One region of the Klebsiella sp. CSG-1 genome, then DNA from elsewhere that is predicted to be linked to it. Evidence: predicted binding sites of a transcription regulator. Region 1 holds the regulator's gene; each other region holds the start of a gene.
The links. The regulator CRP, encoded in region 1, controls carbon source genes, mostly activating them, when cyclic AMP is high. The targets are predictions, from matches to a motif close to ATGTGANNNNNNTCACAT.
Positions count from the first base shown of each region.

Region 2: a site for CRP is predicted at 2,264-2,281, ahead of AC007G_RS03430 (maltoporin). Genes of this name have one in related genera too.
Region 3: a site for CRP is predicted at 3,391-3,408, ahead of AC007G_RS23690 (6-phosphofructokinase). Genes of this name have one in related genera too.

Region 1 is NZ_JBWNLD010000005.1:473,894-480,040, reverse strand. It holds gene AC007G_RS15460 (phosphoribulokinase) at 4-873, shown strand; gene AC007G_RS15455 (OsmC family protein) at 974-1,378, opposite strand; gene crp (cAMP-activated global transcriptional regulator CRP) at 1,684-2,316, shown strand; gene AC007G_RS15445 (YccS/YhfK family putative transporter) at 2,369-4,447, shown strand; gene argD (bifunctional acetylornithine/succinyldiaminopimelate transaminase) at 4,437-5,657, opposite strand; gene pabA (aminodeoxychorismate synthase component 2) at 5,747-6,147, opposite strand, start outside.
Region 2 is NZ_JBWNLD010000001.1:696,815-702,961, forward strand. It holds gene AC007G_RS03410 (GNAT family N-acetyltransferase) at 1-511, shown strand, start outside; gene ykgO (type B 50S ribosomal protein L36) at 508-648, opposite strand; gene AC007G_RS03420 (type B 50S ribosomal protein L31) at 651-911, opposite strand; gene AC007G_RS03425 (LacI family DNA-binding transcriptional regulator) at 1,029-2,102, opposite strand; gene AC007G_RS03430 (maltoporin) at 2,372-3,643, shown strand; gene AC007G_RS03435 (PTS sugar transporter subunit IIB) at 3,784-4,098, opposite strand; gene AC007G_RS03440 (beta-galactosidase) at 4,168-6,147, opposite strand, start outside.
Region 3 is NZ_JBWNLD010000012.1:66,571-72,717, forward strand. It holds gene AC007G_RS23675 (class II fructose-bisphosphate aldolase) at 1-607, opposite strand, end outside; gene AC007G_RS23680 (PTS sugar transporter subunit IIC) at 594-1,961, opposite strand; gene AC007G_RS23685 (PTS sugar transporter subunit IIB) at 1,954-2,268, opposite strand; gene AC007G_RS23690 (6-phosphofructokinase) at 2,280-3,260, opposite strand; gene AC007G_RS23695 (YdgH/BhsA/McbA-like domain containing protein) at 3,662-3,874, opposite strand; gene fdhD (formate dehydrogenase accessory sulfurtransferase FdhD) at 4,002-4,838, opposite strand; gene fdnG (formate dehydrogenase-N subunit alpha) at 4,996-6,147, shown strand, end outside.

The sequences.
Region 1 (6,147 bases):
GTTATGTCTGCCAAACATCCGGTGATTGCCGTCACGGGCTCCAGCGGCGCGGGAACCACGACCACCAGCCTCGCCTTTCGTAAAATTTTCGCACAGCTAAACCTGCGTGCCGCTGAGGTGGAAGGCGACAGCTTCCATCGCTATACCCGCCCGGAAATGGACATGGCGATCCGCAAAGCGCGCGATCAGGGGAAACACATCAGCTACTTCGGTCCGGAAGCCAACGACTTCGGTCTGTTGGAAAACACCTTCCTTGAGTACGGGCGTAACGGTAGCGGCCAGTCGCGCAAGTATTTGCATACCTATGATGAGGCGGTGCCGTGGAATCAGGTGCCGGGCACATTCACACCGTGGCAACCGCTACCGGAACCGACCGATGTCCTGTTTTATGAAGGGCTGCACGGCGGGGTTGTTACGCCGCAGTATAACGTCGCGCAGAATGTCGACCTGCTGGTCGGCGTGGTGCCTATCGTCAACCTGGAATGGATTCAGAAGCTCATCCGCGATACCAGTGAACGCGGCCACTCCCGTGAAGCGGTGATGGATTCCGTGGTCCGTTCAATGGAAGACTATATCAACTTCATCACGCCGCAGTTTTCGCGCACCCATATCAACTTCCAGCGCGTTCCCACTGTCGACACCTCCAACCCGTTTGCGGCGAAGGGCATTCCGTCATTGGATGAAAGCTTTGTGGTGATCCATTTCCGCAACCTGCAGGATATCGATTTCCCCTGGCTGCTGGCGATGCTGCAGGGGTCGTTTATCTCGCATATCAATACGCTGGTGGTGCCTGGCGGGAAAATGGGGCTGGCGATGGAGCTCATCATGACGCCGCTAGTCGAACGACTGATGGAAGGGAAGAAAATCAGTTAACCACGTTAAAAAACCCCGAGCGCCTGGCGCTAAGCGGGGTTTTCGTCCTTCACTCACGGCTCCCGGATAAGGCGTTTGCGTCGCTCTCCGGGAAGGCTGCTTAGCCTTCCACCACTTCATAGGTGTGGGTGATATTCACCGCTTTTTGCAGCATCAGCGCCACCGAGCAGTATTTCTCCGCCGACAGATCCACCGCACGGGAAACGGCCGCCTCTTTCAGCTCCTTACCGGTGACGATAAAATGCATGTTGATATGGGTAAACAGGCGCGGCGCCTCTTCCCGACGTTCAGACGTCAGCTTGACTTCACAGTTGGTCACGTTGTGACGACCTTTCTGCAAAATAGACACGACATCGATCGCGCTACATCCGCCCGCCGCCATCAGCACCATCTCCATTGGGCTTGGCGCTTTATCTCCGGAGTTGCCGTCCATCAGAATCTGGTGACCTGACGCCGACTCTCCGATGAAGGTTAACCCTTCAACCCATTTCACACGAGCTTGCATAAAATTTAACTCCGAGGTTGCAATTTTCCTGACAGATTACGCGTACATAACAATTCTCGCAACGGAAGGCGACCTGCATCATGCTGAAGCGAGACACCAGGAGACATGCGGCAAAAGCTATGCTAAAACAGTCGGGATGCTACAGTATTACATTGATGTACTGCATGTATGCAGAGGAGTTCACATTACAGGCTGAAGAAAACTCACCAGCCGTTTCCCAGGCATAGGGAAACAATACGATTGCATGCCCGGATGCCGTGTAGTGTCGGCACCCGGAGATAGCTTATAACAGAGGATAACCGCGCATGGTGCTTGGCAAACCGCAAACAGACCCTACCCTCGAATGGTTCTTGTCTCATTGCCACATTCATAAGTACCCATCTAAAAGCACGCTGATCCACCAGGGTGAAAAAGCAGAAACGTTGTACTACATCGTCAAAGGCTCTGTGGCTGTGCTCATCAAGGATGAAGAAGGTAAAGAGATGATCCTCTCTTACCTCAACCAGGGCGATTTCATCGGTGAATTAGGCTTGTTTGAAGAAGGCCAGGAGCGTAGCGCCTGGGTACGTGCGAAAACCGCATGTGAAGTGGCCGAAATCTCCTACAAAAAATTCCGTCAGCTCATTCAGGTTAACCCGGATATCCTGATGCGCCTGTCGTCGCAGATGGCTCGCCGTCTGCAGGTGACCTCAGAAAAAGTGGGTAACCTTGCCTTCCTCGACGTCACCGGGCGCATCGCTCAGACGCTGTTGAACCTGGCAAAACAGCCGGATGCGATGACCCACCCTGATGGTATGCAAATTAAAATTACCCGTCAGGAAATTGGTCAGATCGTTGGCTGTTCCCGCGAAACCGTTGGCCGTATCCTGAAGATGCTGGAAGATCAGAACCTGATCTCCGCACACGGTAAAACTATCGTCGTATACGGTACGCGTTAAGTCGATAAAACGGCGTGTTGCTTACGCAACACGCCGTTTTTGTTTTCCCTCTATGTGGCGCAGGCTGATTTACCACCCGGAAGTCAACTATGCACTGCGGCAAACGCTGGTGTTGTGTTTGCCTGTCGCAATCGGTCTCCTCCTCGGTCACTTACAGCAAGGTCTGCTGTTTTCGCTGGTGCCCGCCTGCTGTAACGTCGCCGGTCTGGATACGCCGCACAAACGCTTTTTTAAACGTCTGATTATTGGCGGCTCGCTGTTTGCCGGCTGTAGCCTGGTGGTCCAGCTTCTTCTTCAGCAGGATATCCCGCTGCCCTTGATTCTCAGCGGCCTGGCGCTACTGCTGGGCGTAACGGCGGAGATCAGCTCTCTGCACGCCAGGCTTCTGCCCGCGTCGTTAATTGCCGCAATCTTTACCCTGAGCCTTGCCGGGAACATGCCCGTCTGGGAGCCACTGCTGATCTACGCCCTCGGGACGCTGTGGTACGGCCTGTTTAACTGGTTCTGGTTTTGGCTATGGCGCGAGCAGCCGCTGCGCGAATCGCTGAGCCTGCTTTATCGCGAGCTGGCTAACTACTGCGAAGCCAAATACAGCCTGCTGACCCAGCATATCGATCCCACCACTTCACTGCCGCCGCTGCTCACGCGCCAGCAGAAGGTGGTGGACCTGATCACCCAATGCTACCAGCAGATGCATATGCTGGCGGCGAACCAGCGCAATGACCACAAGCGCCTGCTGCGGGCATTTCAGATGGCGCTGGATTTGCAGGAACATATCTCCGTCAGCCTGCACCAACCCGAAGAAGTACAAAAACTGGTAGAGCGCAGCCATGCCGAGGCGGTGATCCGCTGGAACGCACAAACCGTTGCCGCACGCCTGCGGGTGCTGGCCGATGACATTCTCTACCACCGCTACCCGCAACGCTTTCATATGGATAAGCAAATCGGCGCGCTGGAGAAAATCGCCTGGCAGCATCCGGACAACCCGGTAGGGCAGTTCTGCGCCTGGCACTTCAGCCGAATAGCCCGGGTGCTGCGTACCCAGCGCCCGCTGTATGCTCGCAACCTGATGGCGGATAAAGAGCGCCGTCTGCCGCTGCTGCCCGCGCTAAAGAGCTATCTCTCATTAAAATCGCCGGCGCTACGTAACGCTGCGCGTATCTGCGTGATGTTAACGGCCGCGAGCCTGATGGGAAGCGCCCTGAACCTTCCCAAGCCTTACTGGATCCTGATGACGGTGCTTTTTGTGACCCAAAACGGCTACGGCGCGACGCGGGTACGTATCGTCCATCGGGCGGCAGGTACACTTGCCGGTCTGGCTATCGCCGGCCTGGCGCTGCACTTTCACGTCCCGGAGGGTTATACGCTCTCCGCGATGCTGCTCGTCACGCTGCTGAGCTACCTGATTATTCGCAAGCATTATGGCTGGGCGATGGTTGGCTTTACCGTGACGGCGGTGTATACCCTGCAGCTTCTGACGCTCAACGGCGAGCAGTATATTGTCGCCAGGCTTATCGATACGCTTATCGGCTGCCTTATCGCCTTTGGCGGCATGGTCTGGCTATGGCCGCAATGGCAAAGCGGGCTACTGCGTAAAAACGCTCACGACGCGCTGGAAGCCGATCAGGAAGCGATCAGGCTAATTCTCAGCGACGATCATCAGGCCCCGGCGCTGGCCTATCGCCGGATGCGCGTCAATCAGGCACATAACTCGCTGTATAACTCGCTGAATCAGGCCATGCAGGAACCCGGTTTTAACACACATTATCTTGATGATATGAAACTGTGGGTCACCCACAGCCAGTTTATTGTTGAGCATATCAACGCCATGACCACCCTCGCCCGCGAGCACAATATGCTGACGCCGGAGCTGGCCCGGCGTTACCTGGAATCCTGTGAGATTGCGCTCCAGCGCTGTCAACAGCGGCTGGACTCCGACGGTCCCGGCAGCGCTGGCGATGTGAATATTATGGAGTCGCAGGATGTGGAGGTGAGCCGGGGCCCGTTAAGTACAATGGAGCAGCATCTGCAGCGGATCCTCGACCATCTGAACACCATGCACACCATCTCCTCGGTGGCATGGCGTCAGCGCCCGCATCACGGTATCTGGCTACGCGCGATTAAGCGTTAAGAACCTGCTTTATCGCCTGGGCAAAGCGGGCCATACCTTCAGCAATATCCTTCTCGTCGATGACCAGCGAAGGGACAAAACGCATCACATCCGGCCCGGCATTCAGCACCATCACGCCCGCATCTGCCGCGGCATAGAGAAAATCGCGTGCCCGGCCTTTATACTGCGGCTTAAGCTCCGCGCCAATCAACAGCCCCATACCGCGGATGTCGCTGAACAGGTCAAACTGCGCGTCAATTTGCTGGAGATGCTGCACAAACAGCTCGCGCTTCGCCTTCACGCCCTCCAGCACCTCCGGCGTATTAATCAGATCAAATGCCGCCCCGGCCACGGCGCAGGCCAGCGGGTTACCGCCGTAGGTCGAACCGTGGGAACCGGCGTGGAATGCGCTGGCAATATCACTGGTGGTCAGTACAGCGCTGATCGGGAAGCCGCCGCCCAGCGCTTTAGCGCTGGTAAGAATGTCCGGCGTCACGCCGTAGTGCATATATGCAAACAGCGAACCGGTACGCCCCATGCCGCACTGCACTTCATCAAATACCAGCAGCGCCTGATGCTCATCGCACAGCTCGCGCAGTCCTTTCAGGAACTCCGGCGTCGCCGCCATCACCCCGCCTTCCCCCTGAATTGGCTCAACCACTACCGCACAGGTGTGGTCATCCATCACCGCCTTCACCGCATGCAGATCGTTAAACGGCACGTGAATAATGTCCGCCGGTTTCGGGCCGAAGCCATCAGAATATTTTGGCTGCCCGCCCACCGATACCGTGAACAGCGAACGGCCGTGGAAGGCATTATGGAAGGCGATGATTTTGGTCTTATACGGGCTGTGACGGGTAATGGTGTAGTGGCGCGCCAGCTTGAACGCCGTTTCGTTCGCTTCGGTGCCGGAGTTCATGAACACCACGCGCTCGGCGAAGGTGGCATCCACCAGCTTGCGGCCCAGACGCAGCGCCGGCTCGTTGGTAAAGACATTGCTGGTATGCCACAAGGTTTCTCCCTGCTCATGCAGCGCCGCGACCAGAGCCGGATGACAATGCCCTAACGCCGTCACCGCAATCCCGCCGGCGAAATCAACGTACTCTTTGCCCTGCTGATCCCAAACGCGGCTACCTTTACCTTTGACCGGGATGAATTCTGCCGGTGCATAAATCGGCAGAATAACTTCATCGAATGTGGCGCGGGTAATTACCGGTTGCTCAGTTGCCATGTCATGCCATCCTTCTTCGTTATGCGGTCATTATTGTGATAATCTAATCACAAAATATGCATAAAAAATCAGTCGATGGCAACTACAAATCACCGATTGAGGAAGTTTGCCAGCAGCTGATGTCCCTGCTCGCTGAGAATACTCTCCGGGTGGAACTGTACCCCTTCGAGATCCCACTCCCGATGGCGAATGGCCATAATCTCCCCGCTTTCGCTGCGGGCCGTCACCTCAAAACATTCGGGAAGCGTCGCGGGATCAATCAGCAGAGAGTGGTAGCGAGTGACGGTCAGCGGATTATTCAGCCCCTGAAAGACCCCCTGCCCGTTATGATGGATGGGGGAAGTCTTGCCGTGCATCACTTTCGCCGCTCGCACGATAGTGGCCCCAAAGACCTGGGCGATAGCCTGATGGCCAAGACAAACGCCCAGCAGCGGAATCTGACCGGCATAACGGGCAATCACCGCCAGCGAAATGCCTGACTCATTTGGTG
Region 2 (6,147 bases), on a different contig from region 1:
GGACAGCTGCGTGGAGACGTTCAGCACCTGGATAGCCAGCGTGGAAAAGCTCAGCGATCCTCTCCATTTCGCCGTAGTGGATGAACGGACCCAACAGCCCGTCGGCTCCCTGGCGCTGATGCGTATCGATGCCCAAAATGGCGTGATCGAAGTCGGACACGTGCACTTCTCGCCGCTGCTCAGTCGGACCGCAATGGCGACGGAAGCCCAGTGGCTTCTCATGCGCTATGTCTTCGACACGCTCGGCTATCGCCGCTATGAGTGGAAATGTAATAGCCTGAACGAACCTTCGCGCCGGGCGGCGCAACGATTGGGATTTCATTTTGAGGGGCGGTTTCGTCAGGCGTTAGTAATAAAGGGCCACAACCGCGATACCGACTGGTTTTCGATAATCGACAGCGAGTGGCCGCTGATTGATAAGGCGATGCAACGATGGCTGGCCACCGGGAACTTTAGCCCCGATGGTCAGCAGCGTGCCACGCTGGAGAGCTTCCGCGCATCGGCAGTTTAGCGTCTCTTCTTGCGTCCCTGTACGGCTTTAAAGCGAGGATTGCTTTTGCAGATAACGTACAGCCGCCCTTTGCGTTTCACAATCTGACAGTCAGGGTGGCGCTGTTTCGCACTGCGCAACGAGTTGAGTACCTGCATTCTTAGTTCCTTTTAGCATCAATAAAGCCGCCGAAGCGCTGGCGGAAACGTGCAGTGCTGCCTTCGCTGTTGAGGGCTTTCTGCTTACCGGTGTAATACGGGTGCGATTTGGACGACACATCGAGGGTGACATAAGGATAGGTCACCCCATCCAGTTCAATCACGCGCTCGGTCTTGATTGTCGAGCCCACTTTAAAATATTCATTCACGCTGGTGTCATGGAACACAACGGTACGATAATGCGGATGGATATTGTCTTTCATGATAACCTCAATAGATATGTTATAACATAACAATAAGGTTACGCCGCAAAAAGACAAAGATCAACCATGAGAAGCTCGGGGATGAAAAATCGAGCGGCGCAAACCGCCCGTGAGAGATTAAGGATTCAGTTGATGAGCAAGCGCTCGCAGCTGTTCTGCAATGGCCTGTAGGTCTTTCCCCTGCTCCGTTTTTGGCCCGGTGGAATGACGCACTACCAGCCGGGCTGGCAGGATTGAAGAGGTATGCGAGGTTTCGCTATCGCCGCTATCAAGAATACGGCGTACGGCCTCTTTCCCCTGTAAATCCAGATCCAGCGACACGGTCGTCAGCGCCGGGTAGAAGAATGAGCTTTCATACGTATCATCGTAGCCAATTACCGACTTCTCACCGGGAATCGGCACCTGATGCTGGTGAAACGCGCTCAGTACCCCCAGCGCCATCTGGTCATTCCCCACCAGCACCGCCGTAAATTTCGGCGTCTCACGCAGCATCTGCAGCGCGCCCGCATAGCCGCTCTGCGCGTCCCAGTTACCGCGAATCACCGTCACCGGCTGTAGCCCGTACCCTGCCAGCGTCTCTATCCAGCTCTTCAGGCGCAATTTTGCCGAGACGGAGCTTTCCGGCCCGGCCAGCAGCGCAATCTCCCGATGGCCCATTTCATACAGATATTTGACGCTCGCGCGGGTGCCGTCAGCCGGATTAAACGAAACGTTAAACACGGAGCTGTAGGGATCGACATCGAGAAAGAGACAAACGATATCATCGTTGTCAGCCGCGATTTTCTGGGCCTGTTCGGTTTCCAGAGGCACGTTGATGATCACCTTATCAACCAGCTGGGACTTCAGCTCATTGATGGATTCCTGAATACTTTGATTGACGCTCTCATCAATCATAGAAATTAACACCTGATAACCTTCCACATTCGCATAGCGTTTTACCGCTGCGGCGACCTGAGAAGGCGCGTGCAACGACAGTGAAATCGTCACCAGACCGACGGTCCGACTTTGCTTGCCCACCAGCTGTTGAGCCAGGCGGTTAGGGACATACCGCAACAGCTCAATGGATTTCTCCACCTTACGACGCGTGGCCTCGGATACATTAGCAGATTTATTGAGCACCCTGGACACGGTCTGATAGGAGACGCCTGCATGACGCGCGACATCTTCTAAGGTTGCGCTTTTCGACTTCATGGTCCGGTTCCTTATGTTGTTATCCCTGGATTGTAACAGGGGCCATTTAAAAAAACGCGCCCTGCAACGTTACCATGCTAAAAAATGACAATAAAAGTATTACGCTCACAATACATCAAATTGTGAATGGACTCACTAACCGTAACAAATTGCGCCATTTTATTTGCAGTTAATCACACTATCACGATCATTAAATTGCCTGAAATTACGTTTAGGCATTTCATGACATCGTTAATGTGAACGTAATACAAAACAATAAGAGGATAGACATGAACACTACGCTGCGCACAGTCTCTGTTGCGTTGGCCGCCGCGCTGATTTCACCATCCGTGCTCGCGGCTTCCGCCTCTGTTCCTGGAATTGATTTTCATGGTTATATGCGTGCCGGGGTTGGGGTCTCCGGGGATGGCAGTCTGGCCGAATGGCAAAAAAACAAAATTGGTCGTCTGGGTAACGAATCCGATACCTATGGCGAGCTGGAGTTGGGTTCTGAGGTGTATAAGAAGGATGACGTCAGCTTCTATCTCGATAGCATGGTCAGCATGGTCTCTGACGGTTCTAACGATAACGAAACCACCCTCAATGACGACGCGCAGTTTGGCCTGCGTCAGCTGAACCTGCAAATTAAGGGCCTGATCCCCGGCGATCCTAACGCGGTAATTTGGGGCGGCAAGCGCTACTACCAGCGCCACGATCTGCACATCATTGATACCAAATACTGGAACATCTCCGGTTCCGGCGCCGGGATCGAAAACTATAGCTTAGGCCCAGGCGCCGTTTCACTTGCCTGGATCCGCGGTGACGCAAACGACGTCGATTACCGCGTCGATGGCGACAGCAACGTCAATATCAACTATGTCGATCTGCGCTATGCGGGCTGGAAACCGTGGTCCGGCGCCTGGACCGAATTTGGTATCGACTACGCAATGCCTAACACCACCAAAAAACAGGATAGCTACGGTGGGCTGTACGATGCCGATAACGGCGTGATGCTGACCGGTGAAATCAGCCAGGATATGCTGGGCGGCTACAACAAGTTGGTTCTGCAGTATGCAAATAAAGGGCTGGCGCAGAACATGGTCTCCCAGGGCGGCGGTTGGTACGACATGTGGAACTATGTCAACGATGCCACCGGCTATCGCGTGATCAACACCGGTCTGATTCCGATTACCGACAAATTCTCGATTAACCATGTGCTGACCTGGGGCTCCGCCGACGACATCACCGACTATACCAACAAAACGCGCTTACTCTCTCTGGTCGCACGCGGACAGTATCAGTTCACCGAGTATGTCCGTTTGATTGGCGAAGTCGGCGGTTTCTACCAGAAAGACAGCTATAAGAACAATACCGACTACAAACAAGCCGGCGAGAAATACACCATTGCGCTGGGTCTGGCCGATGGCCCGGACTTTATGTCACGCCCGGAATTACGTATTTTTGCCTCCTATCTCAATGATTCCGAGAATGGCAAACCGTTTGAAGATCAAACCGCCAGCAATACGTGGAACTTCGGTGTTCAGGTCGAAGCCTGGTGGTAAAAGTATTTTTGTTATCTGAACGTGTTTTATCTCCAGCTGTAAGGTCGTAATTACCCTCCGGTAATGATTATTGCCATTGTTGCCTTTGTCTTGTTTTCGGGATAACTCTATATGGAGTTATCCCTTTTTATTTATTACTTTTATTTCCGGCTAGTAAAATGCTCATCTAATAGTTGACGCAGGGTGTCAGACTGCTTGCCGAAAATAGCGTGAACCTGTTGCCCGAGAATAATTACGCCCAGCGCCCCTTGCTGCTGTAACGCCTGAGAATCGACAATCGCCAGATTATTAACCGTGACCCGCAAACGCGTAATACAGGCGTCGACATTAACAATATTCCCCTCCCCACCAAACGCCTGAATGAGATCCTGTAGCTGTTGCTTTTCAACATCACTTAACGGCACCGGTTGGCGAGGCTGGGCGAAATAATGCAGAAAGGATTTTAAACTGACCATCATGCACTCCTGATAATATCAAGGTAAAAAAAAGCCTGCTCGCAGGAGCAGGCTCAGATAACGCAGTGATTAGGCTTTACGACTGAGAATACGGCAGTCCCACGCCGTTAAGGTCAACGGCGCGCTAATGGCCGCGCCGGATAGACTGTCCTGATAACCCTGCGGCAGGTTTACGCTGTGCTGCTGCGCGCTGTAGTTCTGCAAGAAAACATAGGTCGTTTCGCCGTCGGTGCGTGCCGTGGCGACCACGCCCGGCGGAAGCTCACTCTCTATCGCCCGCGGTAAGGCCAGCTCCCGGCTGATGACCGCGAAGAGATCGCGCTGGAAAGCCAGGTCGTTGCGTGATGCGACATGCCATGCCTTCCCCTTGCCAAAATGATTCACCGTAACCGCCGGGCGGCCGGCGTAGAAATCATCACGATAGGTTGCCAGCGGTCGGGCGCTTTCGGCATGAATCAGCTCGCACAGATGGCGTACCTGATACGGCCCCTGTAACCCGCCTTCATTGCCTGCCAGCCCCTGAACCAGATTGCGCTCGCCGTCATTCAGACAATCAATCTCCTCCGCCCAAATGCCCAGCAGGTTGCGCAGAGGCCCCGGGAAACCGCCAAGATGACAAAGATCGGACTCATTAACGATTCCCGTCCAGTAGGTAGTCACCAGATGGCCTCCGCCGGCGACAAACGCTTCGGCACGCCCGGCAAAGCCGTCGCGAACCATATACAGCATCGGGGCGATAACCAGCTGGTAGGCGCTCAGGTCACCATCGGCATCGATGATATCGACCGCAATACCCTGCTCCCAGAATGGCCGGTAATGTTCATTAACGGTATTTTCATACTCCATACCGAGATTACGCGGGCCCTGCGCATCATCCAGCGCCCAGCGGTTTTGCTGGTCAAAGATAATTGCCACTTTGGCATCGGTACGACAGCCAACCACGCCAGGCAGGCGACTGAGCATCTCACCCAGCCGGCTCACTTCGCGGCCGACGCGGGTATCCAGATGACCGACGTGGTCAATAACCGCACCGTGGAATTTCTCCACCGAGCCACGGCTCTTACGCCACTGGAAATACTGAACAGAGTCTGCGCCGTGGGCGACAGCCTGCATTGAGGAGAGAATATGCATCCCCGGCTTTTTCAATTTACTGGTCGGCTGCCAGTTGGTGGCGCTCGGCGTTGATTCCATCAACACAAACGGCTTGCCGCCTTTCAGGCTGCGCATCATGTCATGGTACATCGCGGTATAGCAGGCCAGCGTGGTTTCATCTTTGTCGCGATGCCACATCGGATAGCTATCCCAGGAGATGAAATCCAGCGCCTGCGCCAGCTGCCAGTAGTCGTAATCGTAGAAATACTCCATGAAGTTGGTTGTCACCGGCAGGTCAGCATTCGCCGCCTTCAGCGGGGCAATCTCATGGCGGCAGAAGTCGGTGACCTGCGCCGTGTTGAAGCGACGCCAGTCGAGGTTCAGCCCGTGAATGGACACTTCCCCCTGCGGTGCCGGTGATTCAATCTGCGACCAGTCACTGTAGGTGTGGCTCCAGAAGGTGCTCCACCAGGCGTGATTGAGGTTTTCCAGCGTCTGGTAGCGCGCTCTCAGCCAGTCGCGAAACCGCGCCTGACAGCGTTCACAATGGCAATCTCCGCCATATTCGTTGGAAATATGCCAGCCGAGCACCGCCGGATGCTGCGCGTAGCGTTCCGCAAGCAGGCTGTTGATTTTAAAAACCTTCTCCCGATAAACCGGTGACGTCATACAGTGGTTATGCCGTCCGCCGTGCAGCGCCGGTACCCGGTCGCGTCCCACCCGCAGCACCTGCGGATAGGCCTGCGACAGCCAGGCCGGGCGCGCGCCGCTTGGCGTAGCCAGAAACACGTGAATACCGGCGGCAAACAGCTTATCCAGAATGCTGTCCAGCCAGCCAAATTCAAATACGCCTTCCTGAGGTTCAAGTTTGGCCCAGCTGAAAATCCCCACCGACATGACATTGCATTTAGCCTGCTGCATCATGGCAATATCTTGATCGATAATACCGGGATAATT
Region 3 (6,147 bases), on a different contig from region 1:
CCGTAGCCCGGCTAATCTCCTTCAGGCGCTGATGCTGGATCTGCGCCTTTCCGGTATAAAGGCCGTGCACCGTACCGACGGATACAGCCAGCATGTCAACCTGGGTCTCATTTACAAAGCGCGTGGCGTCTTCGACGGTGGTAAAACAGATATCCTCTGCGGCAACGGCTTTACCATCTTCTGAACCCCCGATGGCGCCCAGCTCCCCTTCCACGGTGATATTCCGCGGCCGCGCCATTTCCACCACAATCCGCGTATTGCCGATATTTTCTTCGAGCCCCAGGTGTGAACCGTCATACATAACCGATGAAAATCCGGCATTCATGGCCGTTTCAATCGCGCTGATATCAGAACAGTGATCCAGATGCAGACAGGTTGGCACATTTTCACTTTCCGCCAGTGAGCGGACGGCATCCACCAGTAAACGATAGCCAAGATATTCCGCCGTACCGGTCGAGATTTGAATCATTAAAGGGCTATTGCTCTTTTGCGCAGCTTTAAAAAAAGCCGGTAGCATTTCAATACAGTGCAAATTAAATGAGCCAATAGCTTTGTAATTTCTTTGCTGGGCGACTTTCAGAATATCGTTGAAATTATACAGACTCATGAATATTTTCCCCTTTAGGCTTAGATGATGTACCGTTTACGAACCATGCCAGTGCGGCGACAAAAACAATAAACAAGGCGACAAATAACCAGTTATTCTGCAAGGCATGGCCTAATACCAGCCCTGAACTAATGACATCTGAATCACTGAATGTGACGCCGGTAAAACCGTAGCTTTCAAGCATCGGTACCAGAATGGCAGGCAGGAAAGTAATAAACAGACCGTGAACCACGCCGCCAATCATTGCCCCGCGACGCCCCCCCAGCGCATTACCAAAGACGCCCGCCGTACCGCCGGCAAAGAAGTTGGTTAACAGTCCCGGGAGGATCATCGCCAGGCCAAACATCGGGAAGACCAACATGCCGATGATCGAACCCACGGTAGTCGCCAGGAATCCCACGATGACCGCGTTCGGGGCATAAGGGAACAGTACGGGGCAGTCCAGCGCTGGTTTCGCATCCGGAACAATACGCATGGCAATACCGCGAAAAGCCGGGACCAGTTCATTCAGTAATAAGCGCACGCCGCTGTAGAGGACAAAGACCCCTGCCACAAACTGAACAGACTGCATAAAGGCATACATCATGTAGTTCACGCCGCCGGAAAACTGGGCGATATACTCTGGTCCGGCCGCCAGCGCCGGAATCAGGTACATGGGGACCATCACCACCGCCATGGCGAGATAGGTATCCTGCAGAAACTTGAAGTTATCAGGCAGTTCAAGATCTTCAGTGGAACGGGAGCCTTTACCCACCACTTTGGCCACCGCTGCCTGGACTAAATATCCGATGGTGCAAAAATGGCCGAGAGCCACATCGTCAGAATCGGTAATGCGTCTGACCACCGGCTGCGCTAATGCCGGCATCAGTACCGCCATGACGCCGCCAAAGATACCGCCGGTCAGGATCAGCGGCAGCCCGGTCAGCCCGGCTTTGTAGCCAATCACCGTGCCAATCGTCGCCATCCACAGCAGCGCCTGCCCGGTGAGGAAGATATATTTCAGCGGCGTCAGGCGGGCGATAATAATGTTAACGGCAAAGATCACCATCAGCGTCAGCGCCACTTCAGAACCCAGCTCCCGATTCGCCAGACCGGCGATAGCGGCAACATCGGTGATGTATCCTTTCATCCCGAAACCGTGGGTGAAGATATCGTTAAGGAAGCTCAGGGTGGCGACAATAATATTAATGCCGGCCATCATAATTAAGAACCCGAGCAGCGTTTTAAATGTCCCCTCTACTGTTTTACCCACTGACTTCTTCTGTAAGATCAGACCCAGCATGGCAATAAACGCGATTAATATCGAAGCCTGGCCGAGCAAATCTTTGACAATAAACTCGATAAAGCTATTCATGATCGGCCACCTTCAGATTACGCTCCTTCAGGAATGAGACGATTTTTCGCTCAATTTCATCTTTATCCGTCAGCTTGTTGAGGACCACCACTCGTTTTATTTCCTCTTCAGTAGCGTCGGCAGTTAATATGTCGGCAAATGTTTTTTGCGTCAGAATAATGTCAGATTTAAATGCTCCAGCTTCAGATACGGTGGTATGTTCAATATGTGCAGGAATTTCCAGCTTCTTTAATACTGCTTTCGCCGTCATTTCGATGGCAAAGCTTGAACCGAGGCCGCAGCCACATACGCAAAGAATTTTCAGCATGTAGGGTCTCCTCAAATAATATTGAGTTGTTTGGCAAGTTTATAATGATGTCCTTCGATATCTACCAGACGTTTTTTCATACTGACTAAGTCAATTGGAATAGGTTTATTGCTTGAATTTATAATAATGGCTTTATTTTTCATTCCTGACTGAATACAGCGAACAACTTCATTCGCCATGATCGTGCCCTGGTAAATTTCTTCGCAGGTCGGGTCGCCGCTGCGCAGTCCATAGCCGATGATGGTTTTACGGATGCGGACACCGATGCGTGGCTCAAGCTGCTTGATCATCGTATCGATAGCCCCTTGAAACCCAGGTGAATACTCCCTGGTGTAACCTTCAGAGCAAAGTATCACCACGCTGTTTTGCTCGCGAAGCTTGCCTCTGACGCGCTCAGCCAGATCCTCTAATGGCATCTGTGCTTCCGGGATCAGCGCAATATCGGCATTACTTTTAATCGCTGACTGCAGCGTTAGCTCTCCACAATACCCTCCTAATATTTCAACCATAAACACCCGTCCAGGTAATGCCCTGCCGGTATTTCTTAAACGAGAAACCTCCTTGATAATTTGTTCGCAGGCTGTAGAAAATCCGATAGTATAATCACTACCGTATACATCGTTATCGATAGTCATCCCGACACCGAAACAGTTAATATCAAATTCGCTAAGCGTATTAAGGAACTGTAGGCTACCATCACCACCGGCCATAATAAGTACATCAAGGCGCAGTGACTTAATTTTCCTGGCTATAGTTTCATACTCATTTCTCAGCAATTTGCGAGTGGTTCGGCCGGACGTAATAACAGGCAGTGAACAAATAGAGAAATCGACAAGATCCCGCCAGGCGATGTCCTGGTGATTTTTATCGAGCAGCCCTGGTATTCCACCATTAAAAATGGTGATCTCCGCGCTCGCGAGTTTCGCAACCTGAAAAATGAAATTATTAATTCCAGATACATCGCCGCCGCTAATAACAATACCGATTTTCATGGTCACCACCGTCATATTTGCTTGCCCACATTTATCCCTAAGTTCAAGACCTGGATTTGCAATCAAGATCACATAATTATGATTAATTTATCCGTTGTAACGATTGACAGATATAAATATGGAGTGTTTTTTGTGATGAACATCTCACTTAAAAGATGAGATCGTCTTAACAGTTATTTTTAAATAACTTTATTATTCATTAGGTTAAATATTGAGAGGAGAGCGCGTCATTTTGCTTGCCAGAGGCTTAACCTCGTTGCCAAAAGCAAAGAAGAGAAACGTGATAAACACCACATTTTTTTGAGGAGAAGTGGAGGCGTTGGGTGGAGGGATTTCACGATGATGAAAGCACAAAAACAAAAAAAGCGCCCGCAGGCGCTCTTTCGACGGTGGTGCCGGTTTTATTTGTTCAGTTCTGCCGTCATATGCACGCGGTTACCGGTGAAGGCTTCGGTGATGGTGTAAGAAGAAGCACCGGCGGCCTGAGCCTGAGCGGCGATTTTCGCTTCCGCGCCGTCCATTGTAGAGGAGGTTGCGCTCACTGACTGTGCAGCGAAAGAACCGAAGGAAGCGGTAAGAGCGATAACTGCAGCAAAAGTTTTGATGCTTTTCATGATGTAAATCCTTCATTAAGTTGTTTGGGTTAGGCGTTTTGCCTTGATGTGATAAATAGTAGACCTCACAACCCACAACTAAAAGCGGAAGGATTTGCTCTCATCATTCAAAAAAATTGACTTATTTTTAACCTGCGATCAGCCGCTGCGGATGGGTGTAAACCGTCGCCCTGCCCGGGCGGCAAAAGCCCACCAGCGTCAGGTTGCAACGTTCCGCGACCTCCACCGCCAGCGCAGTGGCGGCGGAAACCGCAAACAGAATTTCCACCCCGCACATTGCCGCCTTCTGCACCATCTCATAGCTGGCGCGGCTGGAGACTAACGCCGCCCCGCATTGCCAGTCATCGCCCTCTTCTACGCGCCGCCCCAGCAGTTTGTCCAGCGCGACGTGACGCCCGACATCCTCGTGTCCGCCCGCCAGCTCACCAGACGGACGCAGCCACGCTGCCGCATGGGTGCAGCCGGTGATATGGCCAATCGGCTGAACATCACGAAGCTGCTCCAGCGCGCGATCGAGATTCCCCAGGCTAAAGGTTTGCGTGAAAGGTAAAGGTTGCACCGGCTTGCCGATATCGTTGAGCTGCTCAACGCCGCAAACGCCGCAGCCGGTACGCCCGGCCAGCGCGCGACGGCGCTCTTTCAGCCCCATAAAACGACGGCTGGAAAGTTCAATCTGCACTTCCAGACCGTTGCAGGCCTGCACCACCTCCATCCCGTAGATCTCGCGCCGGTTTTCAATAATCCCTTCGGATAATGAGAAACCGACGGCAAATCGTTGCAGATCCTTGGGAGAGGCCATCATGACAACGTGTGAGATACCGTTATAGACCAGCGCCACAGGAACCTCTTCGGCTAATTCGTCAGACTGCGGATGTTGCAAATCATCGCGCTTCCAGAGCGCGACCTGACGACATCCTGTGATGCTTGTCACATTTTCAATTTGTTCGGGAGGGTTCTTATTCACTTTGTCTTAACCGTATTGGAACAGGCATACACACAATGTGGTATTCTTTGCATACCCCTTCAAGTGAAAGGGTGATCACCCCCCAATTCTGAACCTTTGCGGCGCTTACCGCAAAGTAAATAACTACATGTGACAATGTCGATACAAGGAGTGAACCATGCAGGTCAGCAGAAGGCAGTTCTTTAAGATCTGCGCTGGCGGTATGGCAGGCACAACGGCTGCAGCGCTGGGTTTTGCCCCAGGCGCCGCGCTCGCGGAAACCCGGCAATATAAGCTGCTGCGTACCCGTGAAACCCGTAACACCTGTACGTACTGTTCTGTCGGTTGTGGGCTGTTAATGTATAGCCTCGGCGACGGTGCGAAAAACGCCAAAGCATCCATCTTTCATATCGAAGGTGACCCTGACCATCCGGTCAACCGTGGTGCGCTCTGCCCGAAAGGGGCGGGTCTGGTCGACTTTATCCATTCCGAAAGTCGTCTGAAATTCCCGGAATATCGTGCGCCAGGCTCCGACAAGTGGCAGCAAATCAGCTGGGATGAAGCGTTCGATCGCATCGCGAAGCTGATGAAAGAAGACCGCGATGCCAACTTTATCGCCAAAAACGACGCCGGCACTACCGTCAACCGTTGGTTGACCACCGGGATGCTGTGCGCTTCAGCCTCCAGTAACGAAACCGGCTATTTAACGCAGAAATTCACCCGCGCGCTCGGTATGCTCGCGGTCGACAACCAGGCGCGCGTCTGACACGGACCAACGGTAGCAAGTCTTGCTCCAACATTTGGTCGCGGTGCGATGACCAACCACTGGGTTGACATCAAAAACGCCAACCTGATCGTGGTGATGGGCGGTAATGCCGCTGAAGCGCACCCGGTAGGGTTCCGTTGGGCGATGGAAGCCAAAATTCACAACGGCGCGAAGCTGATTGTTATCGACCCACGCTTTACGCGTACCGCGTCGGTAGCCGACTTCTATACCCCGATTCGTTCCGGGACTGACATTACCTTCCTGTCAGGCGTTATCCTGTACCTGCTGAATAACGAAAAATTCAACCGCGAGTACACCGAAGCCTATACCAACGCCAGCCTGATTGTGCGTGAGGATTACAGCTTCGACGACGGGTTGTTCAGCGGCTATAACGCGGAAAAACGCAGCTACGATAAGACCAGCTGGAACTATGAGCTGGACGAAAACGGCTTCGCCAAACGCGATACCTCCCTGCAACATCCGCGCTGCGTATGGAACCTGCTGAAACAGCACGTTTCCCGCTATACCCCGGACGTCGTGGAAAACATCTGCGGTACGCCGAAG